2 regions of the Variovorax sp. P2_H12 genome follow, and region 2 is predicted to be linked to the other one. Evidence: predicted binding sites of a transcription regulator. Region 2 holds the regulator's gene; the other holds the start of a gene.

Region 1 (3,350 bases), on a different contig from region 2:
CGTTGAAGGGCTAGGATGCCGGCCATGACACATTTACGGCACATCACCGTCTTCGTTGACGAGCCGGATCCCGGCCACTTCCACTGGGTGCTCCACGAAAGCATAGAGGATGCTTCGGTCTGGACCGACATCGAGTCAAGCGTCGAATCCTTCCCGAGTTGGATGGAAGCCTTCGACGCTGGCTGCGTGGAGCTTTTCAAGCTGGTGACCGACGAGCGTTGCGGGCCCAGAGCTTCGGGCGAGGACGAGGACGCCAGTCCGGTCGGCTGACGATCAGCACAGAGGCGGGGCGAGCACTGAGCCCACGCACTCATGGCGGCGTGCTATGTTCCCCGCCCATGAACAGCGACGAAATCTCTGATTGGAGGCGCAAGCGGCTCGCGCTCATCGTCGACGAGATGGGCAGCAGCAAGGCGCTTGGGAATGCAATCGGCCACAAGTCGGGCGAGCAGATCCGCGGCATCCTCGCTGGCATGCGCCCCCTCACTGCGAGGACGATGGACCTGATTGAGGGGTTGCCGGGCCGGAAGGGGTGGTTCTTCCGTGACGGTGCTTCACCCGAAGGCCGCGACCTCGTGAGCTGCCTGCGCTATCTCCGTGAGGGGCTAGAGTTGCTGACGCCTGAGAATCGTCAGATCGCGCGGATCGCACTGAAGCACTTCATCGACAACCCCGACGAGTTGCTCGAAGTCGCCCAAACACTCCAAAAGCTGGCGGACTAGCTCAGCGCGGCGGTAGGTACTGCACCGGCCCGACGAGGATGTCAGACGCCCCGGCTTCAATCTGCCACTCAGCCTTGAAGTAGCAGTCGGTCCCATTGGGCTCGACGATCTCGCAACGGCGGACCTCGAGGTTCCGCAGCAGGCTCATCCTCATGACCGCCTTGCGCGCGGCGCTGTGCTGTGGCGTCCTGCCGGCCATCTCCGTACCACAATGCTCGAGCGATTGCGCATCCAGCTCGACACATAGTCGCATCGCCTCGCGGGTCGCCTCGCGCAGGGTCTCGGCCGACGCCCCGCCGCACAGAGCGAGCGTGACAAGAATTGTCAGAGCCTTCGTCATATTGGTCATTCTCCGTGCCGCGTTTCGTCGCATCATGCCGTGCCATGTGCACTAATGCACATTTTTTTACATATCTCCGGCTTGGCACATTTGCTGCGGTGAGCTACCCGTCCGGGGATTGGTCCTCGGCCTCAACAGGAGTTTCAATGAACCATCGCACCATCGCCCGCCGCGTCCAAGCCGGCTTCACCCTCATCGAGTTGATGATCGTCGTCGCCATCATCGGCATCCTGGCCGCTGTCGCGCTGCCGGCCTATCAGGACTACACCGTGCGCGCCAAGGTCTCAGAAATGATCCTGGCCGCTTCGTCTTGCCGCACTTCTGTCACCGAGATGTACCAAAGCGCATCGGCTATCGACATCAGCACCAGCCTGCCAAATTCCTGCTCCACGACGGCCAGCAAGTACGTCAAGAGCCTCGCGGTTGACCTCAACGGCGTCATCACCGTCGTCGGCGAGCCGGCCGGTCTTGGCGGGTCTGTTGTCGCCAACAAGGACACCATCGCTCTGACTCCATACATCGATGCCGCCATGGCTACGGCGATGGATGGCACGAAGGACGGCGGCAAGGTCATTGCGGCGTGGAAGTGCGCCACCGACGCGACCAACCCGCTTGATACTCGCTACCTGCCGGGCTCCTGCAAGTAAGCGCCATAGTGCCTCAAACAGAAGCCGCCCTCGGGCGGCTTTTTTACGCCTGCCCGGCTATGGATTGAAATCACCGGTCCCAAGGCTGTAGTCCGACTGCGTAGCGCTCGCAGGTCTGACCGCGCGCGTGGGCAGCGTCAGCGAACTCTCCCAGGAGCCGAGCTCTTTCTCGAGCGCGGCCGAACAGGTCGGCAAGCAGAACAGCGGGGTCGGCGGCTGCCGGCCCTGTGGCGGTAATGCCGGAATCTGCGGAGGCTCGACGGATGGAGGCGAGGAAGGCGGCGACACGCTGCTGCAGCCGCCGCTCAGCAGCGCCAGCGCGATCAGCAGCTGCACGCGCCACGTCGAGTTTCTTTTGGCCATCGATCGCCACTCCTTCGGCCGCTCGGGCCCATCGTTGTTCAGTTTCCCGGCGTGAACGCTCGGCCAGGCGGGCGGCCTCGGCCTGGGTGGCGCGGTAGTTGGCCAACTCGGTCCGCGCGCGATCGACGCCGGCCCGGGCGTTGCTCACCCTCACCTGCTGGAACATCACCGCGGCCAAGAGCGCGCCGATGATGACCAGCCAGCCAGCCTTCCCTGCGGCCCAGGTGTAGAGCCAGGTCATCGGCCACCCCGTAGCCACCAGCCGACGAAGTTCCAGAAGTGCGCACCGTACATGGTCAGATCCCCAGCGCTGCACGCGCCTCGTCGTAGTAGCCGTTCCATGTCTCGCGGTGAGGCTTGCCCGGGCGCCATGTGACGTTGGCGTAGAGCTTCCATGCACCCTCGTAGTCGCCGATCTCCGGGAGCGAACCAGGCGCCCACCAGAGGTTGAGCCGGGCAAAGACGCCGGCAAGCAGATCGTTCGTTTCGAGCGCAGCCCAGACGTTCGGCCGCTCCCATGGGATGCCAAGCTCTGCGCATACCCGATGCGCATGGCCTGTCGTGGCCGGATGGGTCATGACACCCTTTACGCCCCCATCCCGTTCGAACTGCCAGAAACCTCGGGCAGGCCCGTTGCCCTGCTGCCGGCGATACCGGAAGCGCGACTCTTGCCGCCCGATCGTGAGCAGCATCAGCCGTGCTTTCGGCGTGTCCATCTTCATCGGGAGCATGGCCAGGCCGGGATTGATGATCTCCTCTAGCACCTGGTGGAGAGGCATTGCGGTTTGGAGGTCCATCACTCGGCGCCCCTCTTCTGGGCGGCCACGTTGCCCACGATGAACGCGCCCACGGTGCCGAGGATGATCGTCGCGTAGGCGCCGCTCTCGAGCTTGCCGAACCACAGCAGGACGGACGTGACCGCCCCACAGCCGACGCAGAGCAGGAACTTGCGCCCGCCCGCCAGGTTGATAACGTCGCTCATCGGAAACCTCCCCTCAGTGCAGCCCACCAGCCCGCGACCGCCGCGACGATGCCCGTCACCCACGCGATCGGCTTTGCGCCCTTGGCGATGACGTCCATGACCTTCATCGCTCCCTCGAGGTTGTCCAGAAACTCGATGAATTTCCCGAGCTTGGCTTCGATTCTCTTGGTCGTTGCGGTGTTCTCTTGAAGGTCGGTTTCGACCTTGCCCATGCGGTCGCGCAGTTCCCCGATGCCGCTGTCGATCTTGTCTTCGCTCATGGGGTCAGTTCCCGGAGTCGGCCCGAATCGCCGCGA
Region 2 (3,350 bases):
CACGCGGTCGGGCGAGTCGGCATAGGCTTCGGCCAGGGTCCAGATCAGGCCGAGCCGGGCGCCGTCCTTCAGCTCCGGCCCCAGCGGCGCGTAGCCCAGCACGTCGTTCGGTGCCGGCGGGCGCGGCGGCGCAGTGGTTGCGGGGCCGGTGGCCTGATCGAAGCGCTGCTGCAGCTCCTCGCGCGGCAGCGAGGATGCGACCACGCTGCCGATCGGCCGCACGTAGGGGCTGTTCCAGTACAGGTCGAACAGGCTGCCGAGGCGCTTCACCAGGGCGCCGGCGACGAAGGTGTCGATGTCCAGGAAGTTCGCGCCGGCGGTCTGCGTGAAGTACTGACTGCCGATGTTGCGCCCGCCTGCCACCGCCATCGCGCCGTCGGCGATGAAGAGCTTGTTGTGCATCCGGCGATTGACGCGGTCGAAGTCGAACAGCGAGCTCGAGAAGCGCTGCAGCAGGCTGCCGCGGCCGGCCGGGAAAGGGTTGAACAGCCGCAGCTCGAGGTTCGGCGTGGCGGCCAGCGCCAGCAACAGGTCGTCCTCGCCCGAGGTGTAGAGGTCGTCCATCAGGAGCCGCACGCGCACGCCGCGCAGGGCCGCATCGCGCAGGGTGCGCAGGAAGTAGCGGCCGGTGTCGTCGTTCTCGATCTGGTAGTACTGGACGTCGAGCGTGCGCTCGGCGCGGCGCGCGAGCTGCAGCCGCGTGTCGAGCGCGAAGTCGCCGCCGGGCATGAGCCGGAAACCGCTCAGATCCGGATCGGGCGACGAGGCCTTGGCGATCCGGCCCAGCGCGGTCTCGCCCGAAGCCATGATTGCACTCGAGGGCGGGCGCTCGACATCGGCCGGCAGCATCGCGCAGCCGCTGGCCAGAAGCACCGCCGCCGCCAGTGCCGCACCGAGCCGCCACCCGCGCACCAGCACGCCCTAGAGCGCCTTGCGCAGATTGGCCGGAGCGATACGCAGCGCCTCGCGGTACTTCGCGACGGTGCGGCGCGCGCACTCGATGCCCTGCTCCTTGAGCATCTCGGAGATCTGGCTGTCGGACAGCGGTTTCTTGAGGTCCTCGGCGCTCACGAACTGCTTGATCAGCGCCCGCACCGCGGTGCTCGAGGCATTGCCGCCGGTCTCGGTGCCGAGCGCCGAGCCGAAGAAGTACTTGAGCTCGAACGTGCCGTAAGGCGTCGCCATGTACTTGGCGGTGGTCACGCGGCTGATGGTCGATTCGTGCAGGCCGAGTTCGTCGGCGATCTCGCGCAGCACCAGCGGGCGCATCGCCAGCTCGCCGTGCACGAAGAAGCTCTTCTGCCGCTCGACGATCGCGTTCGACACCCGCAGGATGGTGTCGAAGCGCTGCTGGATGTTCTTGATGAACCAGCGCGCCTCCTGCAACCGCTGCGAGAGCGCCTGGCTGCCCTCGCCCTTGTGCTGCTTGAGCGCGCCGGCATAGATGTCGTGCACGCGCAGCCGCGGCATGACCTCGGGGTTCAGCATGACGCGGAACTTGATGTTGGTGCTGGTGCCGTTGCCGATGCGCGTGACGATCACGTCCGGCACCACCACGTTGCGCTCGACGTCGACGAAGCGGCGGCCCGGCTTGGGCTCGAGCCGGGCGATCAGCTGCAGGGCGGCGCGCACCTCTTCCTCGTTGCTGCGCGCGAGCGTCGCCAGCCGCTTGAAATCGCGCCGCGCGAGCAGTTCCATCGGCTGCTTGCAGACCGCGATCGCGGTCTGGCGCACCCGCGCCTCGTCGGCACCCTCGCCGGGGTGCGCCAGGGCGCGCAGCTGGATCGTCAGGCACTCGCCGAGGTTGCGGGCGCCGACGCCCACCGGCTCCAGGCTCTGCAGCAGGCCGAGCGCGACCTGGAAGTGATGCACCAGGTCGTCGAACTGGTCGTTGTCGTCGCCGGCCAGGCCCGAGGCCAGGGCCGGCAGCGAATCCTCGAGGTAGCCGTCGTCGTTGAGCGACTCGATCAGGAAGCGCAGCGCGGCGCGGTCGGTCTCGCTGAGCCGCAGGCCCAGTGCCTGCCGATGCAGGAAGGACTGCAGCGTTTCGTGGCTGCGCGCCAGTTCGGTGGCGTCGGTGCGTTCGTCGCCGAGGTTGTTGGCGCGCGCGGGCGCATCGCCGCCCCATTCGCTGTCGTCGGGTGCCAGGTCGACCGTGCCGTCGCCTTCCCAGTCGGGCTCGCCGTCGGCGGCGTCGAGCGGCGCCGTCTCGGCCTCGGGTGTCGCGACCGCAACCTCGGTGGCAGCGGCCGCGGGGCCGGGAGCGTAGTCGCCATCGCCTTCGGCCTGCCGATCGTCGTCGCGCACCGGCGCATCGGCGGCGTCCAGCCCGAACTCCTCGCGCGCCGCCTCTTCGGCCGTCCGCTCGAGGAAAGGGTTGTCGTCGAGCATCTGCTCGACTTCCTGGCTCAGCTCGAGGGTGGACAGCTGCAGCAGCCGGATCGATTGCTGCAGTTGCGGCGTCAGCGCCAGATGCTGGGAGACGCGAAGCGAAAGCCCCTGCTTCATCGAGTAAGGCCCCTACATCCGGAAATGTTCGCCCAGGTACACGCGTCGCACCTCGGCGTTGTCGACGATCTCCGAAGGCGTGCCTTGTGCCAGCACATGCCCGTCGCTGATGATGAACGCGTGATCGCAGATGCCCAGCGTCTCGCGTACGTTGTGGTCGGTGATGAGCACGCCGAGGCCGCGCTCCTTCAGGAAACTGATGATCCGCTGGATCTCGATCACCGCGATCGGGTCGATGCCGGCGAAGGGCTCGTCCAGCAGGATGAAGCGCGGCTGCGTCGCCAGGGCGCGCGCGATCTCGACCCGGCGGCGTTCGCCGCCGGACAGCGACAGCGCCGGTGAATCGCGCAGGTGGTCGACGCGCAGGTCGGCCAGCAGTTCGCCCAGCCGCTCGTCGATGTGCGCCTTGCTGAGCGGCACCATCCGGCCGTGGTCGTCGGGCTCGCTCTGCAGCTCGAGCACTGCGCGCACGTTTTCCTCGACCGTCAACTTGCGGAAGATCGAGGCCTCCTGCGGCAGGTAGCTCAGGCCCATGCGCGCGCGACGATGGATCGGCATGTGGGCGATCGGCTCGCCGTCGATCGAGATCTCTCCGGCATCGGCCCGCACCAGCCCGACGATCATGTAGAACGAGGTGGTCTTGCCCGCGCCGTTGGGGCCCAGCAGCCCGACCACTTCGCCCTTCTGCACGGCGAGCGACACATCCTTCACGACCGTGCGGCTGCCATAGCTCTTCTGCAGGCTGCGCGCCTCCAGCCGGCTGACCGGCCCATCGCTTCCATTCAACCCGGCGGTTTCGATCACTTCTTGGACTCTCCGCCGAGCGTGGTGGTGGAACGCAG

Evidence for each region. Region 2 encodes sigma-54, which starts transcription at its own class of promoters, with help from an activator protein. Its sites were predicted from a motif close to TGGCANGNAANCTGCTTT; they were not measured.
Region 1: the regulator sigma-54 is predicted to act here: its motif matches at 1,145-1,162, upstream of AC1DYK_RS19695 (pilin).

The regions. Positions count from the first base shown of each region.
Region 1 covers NZ_JBFUFO010000025.1:131,953-135,302, reverse strand. The annotation lists gene AC1DYK_RS19715 (hypothetical protein) at 1-14, shown strand, start outside; gene AC1DYK_RS19710 (hypothetical protein) at 25-270, shown strand; gene AC1DYK_RS19705 (hypothetical protein) at 339-722, shown strand; gene AC1DYK_RS19700 (hypothetical protein) at 724-1,062, opposite strand; gene AC1DYK_RS19695 (pilin) at 1,209-1,709, shown strand; gene AC1DYK_RS19690 (DUF2514 family protein) at 1,780-2,313, opposite strand; gene AC1DYK_RS19685 (hypothetical protein) at 2,369-2,869, opposite strand; gene AC1DYK_RS19680 (hypothetical protein) at 2,869-3,054, opposite strand; gene AC1DYK_RS19675 (hypothetical protein) at 3,051-3,314, opposite strand; gene AC1DYK_RS19670 (hypothetical protein) at 3,319-3,350, opposite strand, start outside.
Region 2 covers NZ_JBFUFO010000084.1:5,277-8,626, forward strand. The annotation lists gene AC1DYK_RS35030 (phospholipase D family protein) at 1-849, opposite strand, end outside; gene AC1DYK_RS35035 (RNA polymerase factor sigma-54) at 922-2,508, opposite strand; gene lptB (LPS export ABC transporter ATP-binding protein) at 2,521-3,312, opposite strand; gene lptA (lipopolysaccharide transport periplasmic protein LptA) at 3,309-3,350, opposite strand, start outside.